2 regions of the Actinoplanes sp. ATCC 53533 genome follow, and region 1 is predicted to be linked to the other one. Evidence: riboswitches for the same ligand, from Rfam matches in the RefSeq annotation. Region 1 holds a riboswitch; the other holds the start of a gene.

Region 1 (7,383 bases):
GCACTCGAACGCCGCCCCATGTTCACCGCGATCGAACCTCGCGGTGTCCGGGAGGCGGACGACTCCTTCACCCCGGTCGACGCCATCGTGTGGGCCACCGGGTTCAAGGCCGCGCTCGCCCACCTGGACCCCCTTGAACTGCGCAACAAGCTCGGCGGAATCACGATGCGCAGCACCCGGATCGCCGACGAGCCCCGCGTCCACCTCGTCGGATTCGGGCCATCCCAGTCGACAGTGGGCGCCAACCGGGCCGGCCGGGAGGCAGTCAACGCCCTCCTCAAGCATCTGCACAACGCCCTCACCCGCCCCGCGGATGGGACGTCGGCCCCCGGGTGACGGTGCACGGCCCGACGGTGTGGGCCGACGACCATGAGATCCGCGGCCGCCAAGGTGACGATGCTCCCCGAAGCGGCACGGCCTACGGCGCCAGCAACTTCCGCTACATCTGGCCCGCCGAGTGCGACCTCATGGCCAGGCTGGCCGGCCTGACGCTGGAGGAACGCGTGGCGGACTGGCACGGGAAGCCCTTCACCTCCGACAGCGAAATCCACGTATCCGTCCGGCGCGAGCCGAATGACGCCCAGCCGGGTCTCCGCCACTCGACCGCCGTGGGCGCGAGCCCGGCGGCTGCCGGCACGGCTGTGCGGCGGCGGGTGAGGCTCAGGTGTGCCGGACGATCGAGCCCGCGGTCATGTCGTGCAGGGTGCGGCCGTCCGAGCGGAAGACCATGAGGGAGTCGACGAGGCCGAAGATCCCGAATGTGACCGCGTTGGGGATCCAGAACAGGAGGCCCTTGATCAGGAACTCGCGCAGGAACATCCGGCCCCAGCCGAACGCCTCGCCCGTGTTCGCGTCGGCGACCACGTGGCCCAGCAGTTGCCGGCCCGGGGTCTGCCCGTTGCACCAGGTGATCATCGCCCAGATCAGCCAGCCGATACCGAAGGTCACCACGATGAGAAGCGCGTCCACCAGGAACGCTCCGAGCCGGCCGCCGGCGCTGACGAGCTGAAAAGCGGGCCGGGCCGGCCACTGCGGGGCCGGAGCCGGCGGGTAGACCGCCGGAGCGTTCGACGGCCACGCCGAGTAGGGCTGCAGGGCGTTGCCGGGCGGGGACGACACCTGACCGTAGGCCTGCGGCGGGTAGTGCGCCTGCTGCTGGGCAGGCGGGTACGGGCCCTGGAAGTGGGGTTCGGTCATGCTCCACAGCGCCCTTCATCGACTACCCAGCGTTGGCGTCCGTGACGCTACCCGGCATCCGGTGGTGATGGGCAGGACCGGTCACCCGCTTGCGGTAGGCCACCCGGCCGGACCCGGTGGTCCTGGCGTCGGCCCGTTCCGGCTTTCAGCCGATGATCGGGCGGAACAGTCCGGTCAGGACGCTGGTCGTCAGGGCCGCGGCGGACACCAGCGTCGCGCCGATCATGAGGGCCGCGTCGGCCCGGCCGAAGACCTGCCGGCGGGCGTACGTCCGGGGAGTGCCCGCGTCGAAGCCGCGCGCGTCCATCGCCACCGCCAGCCGGGTGCCCCGGCGGATCGCGCCGACCAGCAGGGCGAACGCGGTGGAGACGAAGAGTTTCACCCGGGCGACCGGGCTGCGCCCGGCGTCGATGCCGCGTGCCCGGCGGGCCAGGCTGAGCATCTGCCACTCCTGGCCGAGCAGTGGCACCAGCCGGAAGGCGGCCAGCGCGCCGATCGCGAACCGGGCCGGTGCCCGGACGTTCTGCACCAGGGCGTCGGCGAGGTCGGTGGGATCGGTGGTGGCGAAGACGATGATGCCCGGCAGTGCGATCGCGAAGACCCGCAACACCATGCCCAGCGCGGTGATCAGCACCCCCGTCGTCACCTCGAACGGCCCGAGCGTCGCCACCGTCGCCCCGGTGCGCTCGGCGGCGAACATCACCAGGGTGATCACGATGCCGCCGGCGGCGAGCACCAGCGGCCAGGCCCGCCGGAACAGGGTGCCGTAGCGCATCCCGAACAGCGGCAGCACGGCCAGTTCGACGGCCAGGGCGATGGTCGGGGTCAGCGGGTCCAGGGTGGCGATCAGCGGCGCGCTGAACAGCAGGGCGGCGGCGAGCTTGGCGACCGGGTTGCGCCGCGCGAGCGGTGCGGTGCTGGCCTCGAAGGTCGGCAGGGTGAGCGTCATGCGGCCCGTTCCAGCCGGTGGACGGAGTCGGCGACGGCCGCCACGAAGTCGGCGTCGTGGGTGACCGCGACGATGCCGTGGCCGTCGTCGCGCAGCCGGGCCAGCAGCTCGACCAGCTCGATCCAGGTGCGCCGGTCCTGGCCGAAGGTGGGCTCGTCCAGGACCAGCAGCCGGGGCGCGGTGGCCAGCGCGGTCGCGACGCTCAGCCGGCGCGCCTCGCCGCCGGAGAGGGTGTGCGGGTTCGCACCCGCCAGCTTCGCCAGCCGGAGTCGCTGGAGCAGCTCCTCGACGATCCTGCTCACCTCGGCCTCGGGGCGGCCGATCCGGCGCGGCCCGAGCGCGAGTTCGTCGGCGACCCGGTGGGTGACGAACTGGTGTTCCGGGTCCTGGAAGACCGAGCCGATCCGGGTGGTCAGATCAACGGCGCGCCACCGGTACGGCGCACCGCCACCTCGCGCGTCGATCGTGCCGGACGTGGGCTTCAGCAGGCCGCCGAGCAGCAGCGCGAGAGTGGACTTACCCGCCCCGTTGGGACCCGTCACGGCCAGCACCTCGCCGGCCCGGGCGGTCAGCGTGGCGGGCGGGAGGCGATGTCGCAGGGTGACGGCGTCGGCGCGGACCAGGGAATCACCCGGACCGGTCACGGCCTTGCGGGCGGCGACGGCGTGGCCCGGCACCCAGACCCCCTCCTCCGCCAGGCGGTCGCCGTGCGCGGCGAAGACCGCGCCCGGCGGGCCGTCGGCGCGGACCCCGCCGCCCGGCTCCAGCACGACCACCCGGTCGACCAGCGTCAGCGCCTCCGCGACCCGGTGCTCCACGATGATCAGTGTGGTGTCGTCGTCGAGGGCCCGGGCGATCGCCGACCGGATCAGGGCGGCCCCGGCCGGGTCGAGGTTCGCGGTCGGCTCGTCGAGCAGCAGCAGGCCGGGCCGCAGCGCGAGGGTGCCGGCCAGGGCGAGCCGTTGCTGCTCCCCGCCGGACAGCGCCGCGGTGGGCCGGTCCCGGCCGTAGCCGAAGCCGACCCGGTGCAGCGCCTCGTCGACGCGGGGCCAGATCTCGGCGGCCGGGACCCCGCGGTTTTCCAGCCCGAACGCCACGTCGTCGCCGCTGCGCGACATGACCAGTTGGGTCTGCGGGTCCTGGAAGACGATGCCGACCCGCTCGCGGGCCTTGCGTGGGTCGAGGCCGTCGATCTCTGCTGTGCCCTCGGCCTCACCCGAGTCGTCGGGCAACAGCCCGGCGAGCGCCGCGAGCAGGGTGGACTTGCCGGCCCCGGACGGACCGAGCAGCAGCACCCGCTCGCCGTGCGCGATGCGCAGGTCGACCCCGCGCACCGCCCACGCCTTGCGGCCGGCGTGCCGCCACCCGAACCCCCGCAGGACCACCTCGCCCATGATTTAGACGGCGGCGCGTTCGCGGCCCGACGCGAACCGGTCCAGCACGCCGGTCTGCGCCAGCGCCCGGGCCAGCAGGACGCTGCCCAGGCCCGCCACGAGCACGGCACTGACCGTGGTGATCGCGATGTACGGCAGCCGCAGCGTCGCCCAGGACGTCCCGCCATACCAGACGAAGGCGTCGTAGACGGACGCGGCGATGCCGGCCGCGGCCGCCGCCAGCAGGGCGACCGGCAGCTTCCACACCTTGTACGCGAACACGGCGAAGACCAACTCGGCCGCGGCCGCCTCGAGCGGGCCCTGCAGCACCAGGGTCCAGCCCCAGCTCGTGCCGAGCGCGACCGACACCAGCGCGGCCAGCGTCAGGGTGTAGAAGGCGGCGCCCGGCTTGCGGATCACCAGGGCGCCGAGGACGGCCGGCACCAGCCAGACGCCGTACAGGATCGCCCGGCCGGGCAGCGGGATGGCGTCCGCCGGGCCGTTCCAGAGCAGGCCCCAGGCCCAGAAGATGACGCCGAAAGCGACCGCGAGGATCGAGGCGATGACGATGTCGATGGTGCGCCAACGATGGTTCATGTGATGTGCCTCCCAGCTCGTACCGGGAGGGGACGCTGCACCGCGCCGGGGACGTCTCCCGGACACGGCGCGGCTGGAGAAAGACCGAGCTCCCTGCGCTGGCATTACCCAGATCAGGTTCGAGGGTCTGCGGTGTCACCCGCACTCTCAGCGCTGCGCGCTCCCCTGTCGGTGAAGCCTGTTATCGATGGAACTTGTCGTCAACAAGCTTCATTGCATGTGTTTCGATGACGCTAACACCGTACGGCCGTACGGAACAGCGTAGGAGGCGTCACATGCAGATCGAGGCCAGAGGGCTCACCTTCGACGTGTACGAGGGCGGCCCGGCCGATGGCGCCCCGGTGCTTCTGCTGCATGGATTCCCGCAGGACCACCGCGAGTTCGACCTGATCCTGCCCCGGCTGCACGCCGCCGGGCTGCGCACCTACGCCCTCGACCAGCGCGGCTACTCGCCCGGCGCGCGGCCGGCCGCGGTCGCCGACTACCGGCTCGATGAACCGACCGCCGACGCGATCGCCGTGCTGGACGCGCTCGGGGTCGACAAGGCGCACGTCATCGGGCACGACTGGGGCGCGTCGGTGGCCTGGCTGCTCGCCGCCGGGCATCCCGACCGGGTCAAGACGCTCACCGCGGTCTCGGTGCCGCACCCGCGCGGGCTCAGCGTCGCCCTGCACAACCAGCCCTCGCAGAAGCTGCGCTTCGCCTACATGGGCGTGTTCCGTTCCCGGGCCGCCGAGCGGCTGCTGCTCGGCGCCGGCGGCACCGCGCTGCGCCGGATGATGCGCCCGATCGGCGCCCGGGCCGGGCTGTACGCGACGGCGATGAGCGAGCCCGGCCGGCTCACCGCCGCCCTGAACTGGTATCGCGCGATCTCCAGCGGTCAGTTCGACGAGGTCGGCAAGGTCACCGTGCCGACCACGTACGTGTGGAGCGACGGTGATCCGGCCGTCGGCAGGCCGGCGGCGCTGGCCACCGCCACCTGGGTCGCGGCCGACTACCGGTTCGTGGCCCTGCGCGGGATCGGGCACTGGGTGCCGGAGGAGGCGCCGCGCGCCCTCGCCGACGTGGCGCTGGCACGCATCGGCGTTTGACGCTGTCCGGCAACGGGCAATCCTGCGGCCACCGACGAGGAGGTGCGATGGCCGCGGAGCAGCGACGGAGCAAGCATGAAACCGAGAAGGAGCGGTGGGACCGCAATTTCGGGGACCTACTGCAGGAACTGCGCGTGGCCCAGACGGGCGTGCAGATCCTCTTCGCGTTCCTGCTGACCCTGCCCTTCAGCAACGGCTTCCCGAAGACGACCGCCTTCCAGAAGGACACCTACATCGTCGCGTTGCTCGCCGCCGCCGCGGCGACCGCGATGATCATTTCGCCGGTGGCCTTCCACCGGGCGCTGTTCCGCCAGGGCCGCAAGCCGGAACTGGTCCGCTACGCGCACCGGATGGCCACCGGCGGGCTGGCCTTCATGCTGATCGCGATGGTCAGCAGTGTGCTGCTGATCACCGACTACCTGACCAACATCTGGGTGGCGCTGGCGCTGACCGGGATCGCCGCCCTGTTCTTCCTGACCTTCTGGGCCGCCATCCCGTGGTCGCGCCGCCACTGGGCCGACGACGACGAGGACGACGTCTACGAGGAGGAGGCGGCGGAGCCTAGCGAGCCTTCGCGGGCTTGAGCCCGAGCTCCTTGAGCTCGAGCGCGGCCAGCGCCCGCACCGCCGCAGCGTCGCCGTTGCGCCAGGACTGGGCGATGTCCGGGCCCAGCTTCGCCAGTTCGTTCAGCGGCCGGCTGGCCAGCGCCCGCAACGCCAGCAGGTCCTGGCCGGCCGGCTCGTTGCGGACCTTGGCGGCCACCGCGGCCCGGCGCATCCAGCGCAGCCGCAGCGGCAGCCAGAGAAACAGCACCAGGGCCAGCGGGACCGCGATGATCAGCAGGGCCATGGTCAGCGCCAGGTTGTCCACGACCTCCTGCTGCTGGCGGCCGGCCTCGGCGAGCGACTTCGCGGCGTCGGCGGCGCTGTTGAACGGCGCGGTCAGCTCGTCGCCGACCAGCGGCACCCGGCCCACCTTGCCGCCGATGTCACCGAGGTTGCCGGCGATGCCGGTGCCCGCCTCCTGCAGTTTCTGCCCGGGCACCCCGAGCTTCTCGACCATGTCGTTGATCCAGATCCCGGCCCGGATCCAGGCATAGACCCAGAACACGACCAGAAGATCGGTGAGCAGCTGACGGATGGCGGTGGGCAGCCGATCGGCGTACATCTTCACGCGCCACAGCCTCCCACGGCCGGCCTAGGAGCGCTTGGCCGCGCAATCCGGGCAGGTGCCGAAGATCTCCATGGTGTGCGAGACGTCGACGAAGCCGTGCCGGCCGGCGACCTTCTCCGCCCAGGTCTCGACGGCCGGGCCCTCCACCTCGACGGCCCGCCCGCAGGAGCGGCAGACCAGATGGTGGTGGTGGCCCTGGCTGCACCGGCGGTAGAGATGCTCACCGCCGGGCGGGCGCATCACGTCGATCTCGCCGGCGTCCGCCAGGCCCTGCAGCGTGCGGTAGACGGTGGTCAGGCCGACCCGTTCCCCCCGCTCACGCAGGATGGCGTGCAGGTCCTGGGCGCTGTTGAAACCCTCGGCGTCGGCGAGGACCGCGCTGACCGCGCTGCGCTGTTTCGTGTTTCGGACCACGGTGCTCTCGTCGGTCATGCTGAGCCTCCTTCGTCATGCTCTCCCGGCCCTCGCGGTTGCGGCCGCGGCGCGGCCCGGCGTCGCTCGGTGCAGTCGATCATGACCCTTCCCTGGCGTGGCTGACGGCGTCGGCGACGATGTGGGCGACATGTTCGTCCACGAGTGAGTATGCGATCTCCCGCCCCCGTCGCGCACCTCGGACCACGCCGGCGCCCCGCAACACCCGCAGGTGTTGCGAGACCAGCGGCTGCGGAGCGCCCAGCTTTTCCACCAACTCGTGCACGCAGCGTTCGCCGGCGCCGAGCTCGGCGACGATCGCCACCCGGATCGGCGCGGACAGCGCGCGCAGCAGCTCACCGGCTGCCTCGTACGCCTCGTAGCCGGTGGTCGTCACCGGATTCACGTTACTGCTCATCGGGCTTCCGCCCGCAGGACGACCTCGGGCGGTTCGAGCTGGGCCGTGGCGCGTTGCGGGGCCGGGCTCGCGCGGCGGCGCAGCACCCGCCAGACCGCCGCGCCGACGGTGATGGCGAGGAAGACCGCGATGGCCAGGATCACGATCGTGGCGCCCGGCGCGGTGTCCACCTCG
Region 2 (5,056 bases), on a different contig from region 1:
TCGATGGACGCACAGGCTGTGCGGCACCCTCGGCTGGCCTGGCGTCGTTGTACTCCCGACGTTGGGGGAGGATGGGCGCGTGACCGCCGACCATTATTTCAGCGCCGAGCCCGCTGCTCCTGAGAAGCGGAGCCGCATCCAGTTCACCGCCGCTGGGCGCGCCTATGACCTGGCCGTCGCGGGTGGGGTGTTCTCCGCCGGGCGGCTCGATCCCGGGACGGCCGTACTGCTGCGCAAGGGTGACCTGCCCACCGCCGCGACCACCGGCACCCTGCTCGATCTCGGCTGTGGCTACGGCCCGATCGCGTGTGTGCTCGCGAGCGAGGCGCCGGCCGCCACCGTGCACGCGATCGACGTCAATGCCCGTGCCCGGGCCCTGACAGCCGAGAACGCGGCGGCTCTCGGGCTCGCCGACCGGGTGCTCGTCGCGGCCCCGGACGAGGTGCCCGCCGACGTCACTTTTGCCCAGATCTGGAGTAATCCGCCCACCCACGTCGGCAAGGCCGAGCTGCACGCCTTGCTGGAGCGGTGGCTGCCCCGGCTGGCGCCCGATGGTGTCGGCTGGCTGGTGATCAACCGGAACCTGGGTGGTGATTCGCTGCACACCTGGCTCACGTCAATGGGCTGGGATGTGGCGCGAACGGCCAGCCAGCGGGGGTTCCGGGTGCTGCGGGTGACCGGGAAAACCAACTGACCCACGACAGCTTGTCGGGGAGGATGCTCGCGTGGGCTATGTAGACGTGTCCGGAGTTGGATTTGTGCTGCCGGACGGCCGGGAGCTCTTCTCCGACGTGTCCTTCCGGGTCGGCGAGGGTGCGAAGGTGGCGCTGGTCGGGCCGAACGGGGCCGGCAAGACCACGCTGCTGCGGTTGATCGCCGGGGACACGCCCACGCCGATCGGCAGCGTCGCGCGCACCGGCGGGCTCGGCGTGATGCGCCAGTTCATCGGCATGATCGGCGATGACCGTACCCTCGACGACCTGGCGCTGTCGCTGGTCGCGCCGCCGCTGCGGGCCGCGGGTGCGCTGCTGGCCGCGGCCCAGTCCGCGCTGGAGGGCGAGCCGGACGCCGAGAAGGCCCAGATCGCCTACGCCAACGCCATCGCCGGCTGGGGCGAGGCGGGCGGCTATGACGCCGAGGTGCTCTTCGATGTCGTGGCCGTCGCTATCCTCGGCAAGCCGTGGGAGGAGGTCCGGCATCGTCCGGTGCGGACGCTCTCCGGCGGTCAGCAGAAGCGGTTCGCGCTCGATCTGCTGCTGCGTGGCGGCGACGAGGTGCTGCTGCTCGACGAGCCGGACAACTTCCTCGACGTGCCCGGCAAGCGCTGGCTGGAGGAGCGGCTGCGCGAGTCGCCGAAGTCGGTGCTCTACGTCTCGCACGACCGGGAGTTGCTGGCCCGGACGGCGAGCAGGGTCGTGGCCGTCGAGGGCGGCGGAGCCTGGACGCATCCGGGCGGCTTCGCGTCCTGGCACGAGGCCCGGTCCGATCGCCACGAACGGCTGCTGGAGCTGCGCCGGCGCTGGGACGAGGAGCACGAGAAGCTGCGCGAGCTGGTCCTCACGCTGCGGACCAAGTCGGCGTTCAACGACGGGCTGGCGTCGCGGTATCAGGCGGCGCAGACGCGGCTGCGCAAGTTCGAGGAGGCCGGGCCGCCGCCGTTGCCGCCCAAGGAGCAGTCGCTGCGGATGAACCTGCGCGGCGGCCGGACGGGCAAGCGGGCGGTGATGTGCACCGGGCTCGAACTGGAGAATCTGACATTCCCGTTCGACCTGGAGATCTGGTACGGCGACCGGGTCGCGGTGCTGGGCGCCAACGGCACGGGCAAGTCCCACTTCCTGCGGCTGCTCGCGGCCGGTGGCACCGCGCCCGACGTGGACAACAAGCCGGTCGATGGCGCGCCGCTGGCCCACGTCGCGCACAACGGCGTCGCCCGGCTCGGCGCCCGGGTCCGGCCGGGTCACTTCTCCCAGACGCACGACCGGCCGGAGCTGCTGAAACGTACCCTGGTGGAAATCCTCTGGCGGGGTGACGACCACCGGTCCGGGATGGACCGCGCGGGCGCGATGAAGGCCCTGAACCGCTACGAGCTCGCCGCCCAGGGAGATCAGATCTTCGGCACGCTGTCCGGCGGGCAGCAGGCGCGTTTCCTGGTGCTGCTGCTGGAGCTCTCCGGTGCGACGGTGCTGCTGCTCGACGAGCCGACGGACAACCTGGACCTGGCGTCGGCCGAGGCGCTGGAGGAGGGGCTGCAGGCGTTCGAGGGCACGGTGATCGCGGTGACCCACGACCGCTGGTTCACCCGGGGCTTCGACCGCTTCGTCCTCTTCCAGAGCGACGGCGAGGTCGTGGAGACCCCCGAGCCGGTCTGGGACGTGCGCTGATCTCCTCGCCCGTCTTCGCCTGGGAGCCGGCGCCCGTTCCCGCAGCGTGCGGGCGCTGCGCGACCGTGTGACCACCCACAGTGGAGGAAGGCGGGGGTTTACGGGCGGCGGGAGGCGGGTTACCGTCTGCTCGGAAACAACCCCACGGGAGTCCGGTGCACCGGGCTGAGAGGGGGGCTGTCGCGGCCCCCGACCGTCGAACCTGATCCGGATCATGCCGGCGCAGGGAGGAGCGCGTTGTGGGCCCTGCTTTTCCGCACCTGCACGTCATCACGGATGCCCGGCCCGGCCGGCAGCCGCTGCTGGTGGTGGCGGCCGCGATCGCCGCCGCCCAGCGGTTGGGCGGCTGCGACCGGCTGGCGGTCCAGGTCCGCGTCGAGGACGACGTCAGCGACCGCGACGCCTACGAACTGGCCGACGCCGTCCTGGAGCTGTGCCGCCCGTACAGGGTGTTGTGCCTGGTCAATGACCGGCTGCACGTGGCGCTCGCGGTCGGCGCGGACGGCGGGCACGTGGGCGCCGCCGACCTGCCGGTCGCGGTGGCCCGCAAGGTCCTCGGTCCGGTGAGCGTGCTGGGCGCCACCTGCCGGGACGTCGCCGCGGCGCGGGCGGCGCGCCGCGCCGGAGCCTCCTATCTCGGAGTCGGGCCGGCGTTCGCGACCACCACGAAGACCGGACTGCCGGGCCCGCTCGGGCCCGACGCGGTGGGCGTGGTCGCGGCTGCCGTGCCGGACACACCCATCGTCGCCATCGGGGGAGTGACCGCCGGCAACGCGCGGTCGCTGATCGGCGCCGGTGCCGCCGCGGTCGCGGTGGTCGGCGCCGTCGCGGCCGCGGCGGATCCGGGCCGGGCCACCGAGGACCTGTTACGGGCGCTGGGATGACGGCGACCGAGGTCATGGTCGTCGGCGGCGGCATCATCGGGCTCTCGATCGCCTGGCGGTGTCGGCAGCGCGGATTGACGGTGACCGTCCACGACCGCGGTGGCGACGACGGTGCCTGGTACGCGGCCGCGGGCATGCTCGCCCCGGCCGGCGAGGCGGGATTCGGTCAGCGGGCGCTGACCGGGCTCATGGTCGACTCCGCGGCGCGGTGGCCGGGGTTCGCCGCCGAGCTGGAGCGGGAGAGCGGGATCGATGTCGGCTACGACGAGGTGGGCACGTTGAGCGTCGCGCTCACCGCCGACGACTTGGCCGAGGCGCGCCGGCTCTGGGAATACCGGCGCGAGCACGGGCTCGGGGTGAATTCGCTGCTGCCCAGCGTTCTCCGCGAGCTGGAGCCGGCGTTGTCACCCCGGCTGCGCGGCGGCGCGCACGCCCCGGACGACCGTCAGGTCGACCCGCGCCGGGTCGTCGCCGCCCTGCGCGCGACCCTGGGCCCGGCGATCGTGCCTGACCTGATCGAGCCCGAGCCCGGGTTCGTCCAGCCCAACCAGCACCCGACGTCAGGCGAAGCGGTCGAAGCCGGCCCGGCCGCCAGGCTGGATGGGGCTGAGCAGAGCGCGGCGCGAGCGGATCGGGCCGTCGTGATCGCGGCGGGTGCCGGGACCGCCGCGCTGACCGGGTTGCCGGTGCGGCCGGTCAAGGGTCTCGTGCTGCGGCTGCGCGGCGAGCCCGGCCTGCTCCGGCACGTGATCAGCGGCTGGGCCGACGGGCGGCACGTCTATCTCGTGCCCCGCGCCGACGGCGAGGTGGTCGTCGGCGCGACCCAGGAGGAACGGGCCGACGCCACGGTCACCGCCGGGCAGGTGCTCGAGCTGCTGCGCGCGGCCACCGACCTGGTGCCTGAGCTGGGTGAATGCGACCTGGTCGAGACCCTCGTGCGGCACCGGCCGGCCACCCCCGACAACGCGCCGCTGCTCGGCGCGCACACCGGTGGCGTGATCGTCGCCGCCGGGCACCACCGCAACGGGGTGCTGCTCGCCCCCGTCACCGCCGATCTGATCGCCGAACTGGTGGCGACCGGGAAGTCGGCGCCACTGCTGGACGCGTTCGCACCGGGGAGGTTCGGATGAAGGTCATCGTCAACGGCGCCGCGCGGGACGTCGATGTGGTCAGCGTCGAGGCGCTGGTCGAACAGCTGACCACCGCCCGGCGTGGCGTCGCGGTCGCCGTCAACGGCGAGGTGGTGCCGCGCTCCTCGTGGCCCGCCGCGCGGTTGCGCGACGGCGACCGGGTCGAGGTGCTCACCGCGGCGCAGGGGGGCTGACATGTTCGGCGAGTCCCGGCTGATCCTGGGCACCGGCGGTGCGGAGAGCCTCGCCGCACTGGAGGCGGCCGTCGTCGCCTCGGGCACCGAGCTGGTCACGGTCGCGTTGCGCCGGGTCGACGCCGCGGGGCCCGGCCTGCTGCCGATGCTCGACCGGCTCGGCATGCGCATCCTGCCGAACACCGCGGGGTGTTACACCGCCGCCGACGCGGTGAAGGCCGCCCATCTCGCCCGCGACGCGTTCGAGACGGACCTGGTGAAGCTCGAGGTCATCGGGGACGATCGGACCCTGCTGCCGGACGGCGTCGAGCTGCTGCGGGCGGCCGAGACGCTGGTCGCGGACGGGTTCCAGGTGCTGCCCTACACCAGCGACGATCCGATCCTCGCGCGCCGGCTGGCCGACGCCGGGTGCGCGGCGGTGATGCCCGCCGGCGCCCCGATCGGGTCGGGCCTGGGGATCTCCAATC

The links. A riboswitch is a leader RNA that binds a small molecule or an ion and turns the genes downstream of it on or off. The one in region 1 is predicted to bind thiamine pyrophosphate.
Region 2: another riboswitch for thiamine pyrophosphate. It lies ahead of thiE (thiamine phosphate synthase); the one in region 1 lies ahead of DMB66_RS12130 (ECF transporter S component).

Annotation. Positions count from the first base shown of each region.
Region 1 covers NZ_QHHV01000031.1:740-8,122, forward strand. The annotation lists partial or broken gene DMB66_RS12105 (NAD(P)-binding domain-containing protein) at 1-336, shown strand, start outside; gene DMB66_RS12115 (RDD family protein) at 661-1,197, opposite strand; gene DMB66_RS12120 (energy-coupling factor transporter transmembrane protein EcfT) at 1,343-2,146, opposite strand; gene DMB66_RS12125 (ABC transporter ATP-binding protein) at 2,143-3,540, opposite strand; gene DMB66_RS12130 (ECF transporter S component) at 3,544-4,116, opposite strand; TPP riboswitch at 4,189-4,293, opposite strand; gene DMB66_RS12135 (alpha/beta fold hydrolase) at 4,392-5,207, shown strand; gene DMB66_RS12140 (DUF6328 family protein) at 5,255-5,791, shown strand; gene DMB66_RS12145 (hypothetical protein) at 5,769-6,374, opposite strand; gene DMB66_RS12150 (Fur family transcriptional regulator) at 6,405-6,812, opposite strand; gene DMB66_RS12155 (metalloregulator ArsR/SmtB family transcription factor) at 6,892-7,209, opposite strand; gene DMB66_RS12160 (metal ABC transporter permease) at 7,206-7,383, opposite strand, start outside.
Region 2 covers NZ_QHHV01000030.1:9,891-14,946, forward strand. The annotation lists gene DMB66_RS11870 (class I SAM-dependent methyltransferase) at 80-694, shown strand; gene DMB66_RS11875 (ABC-F family ATP-binding cassette domain-containing protein) at 726-2,381, shown strand; TPP riboswitch at 2,516-2,627, shown strand; gene thiE (thiamine phosphate synthase) at 2,642-3,265, shown strand; gene thiO (glycine oxidase ThiO) at 3,262-4,395, shown strand; gene thiS (sulfur carrier protein ThiS) at 4,392-4,589, shown strand; gene DMB66_RS11895 (thiazole synthase) at 4,591-5,056, shown strand, end outside.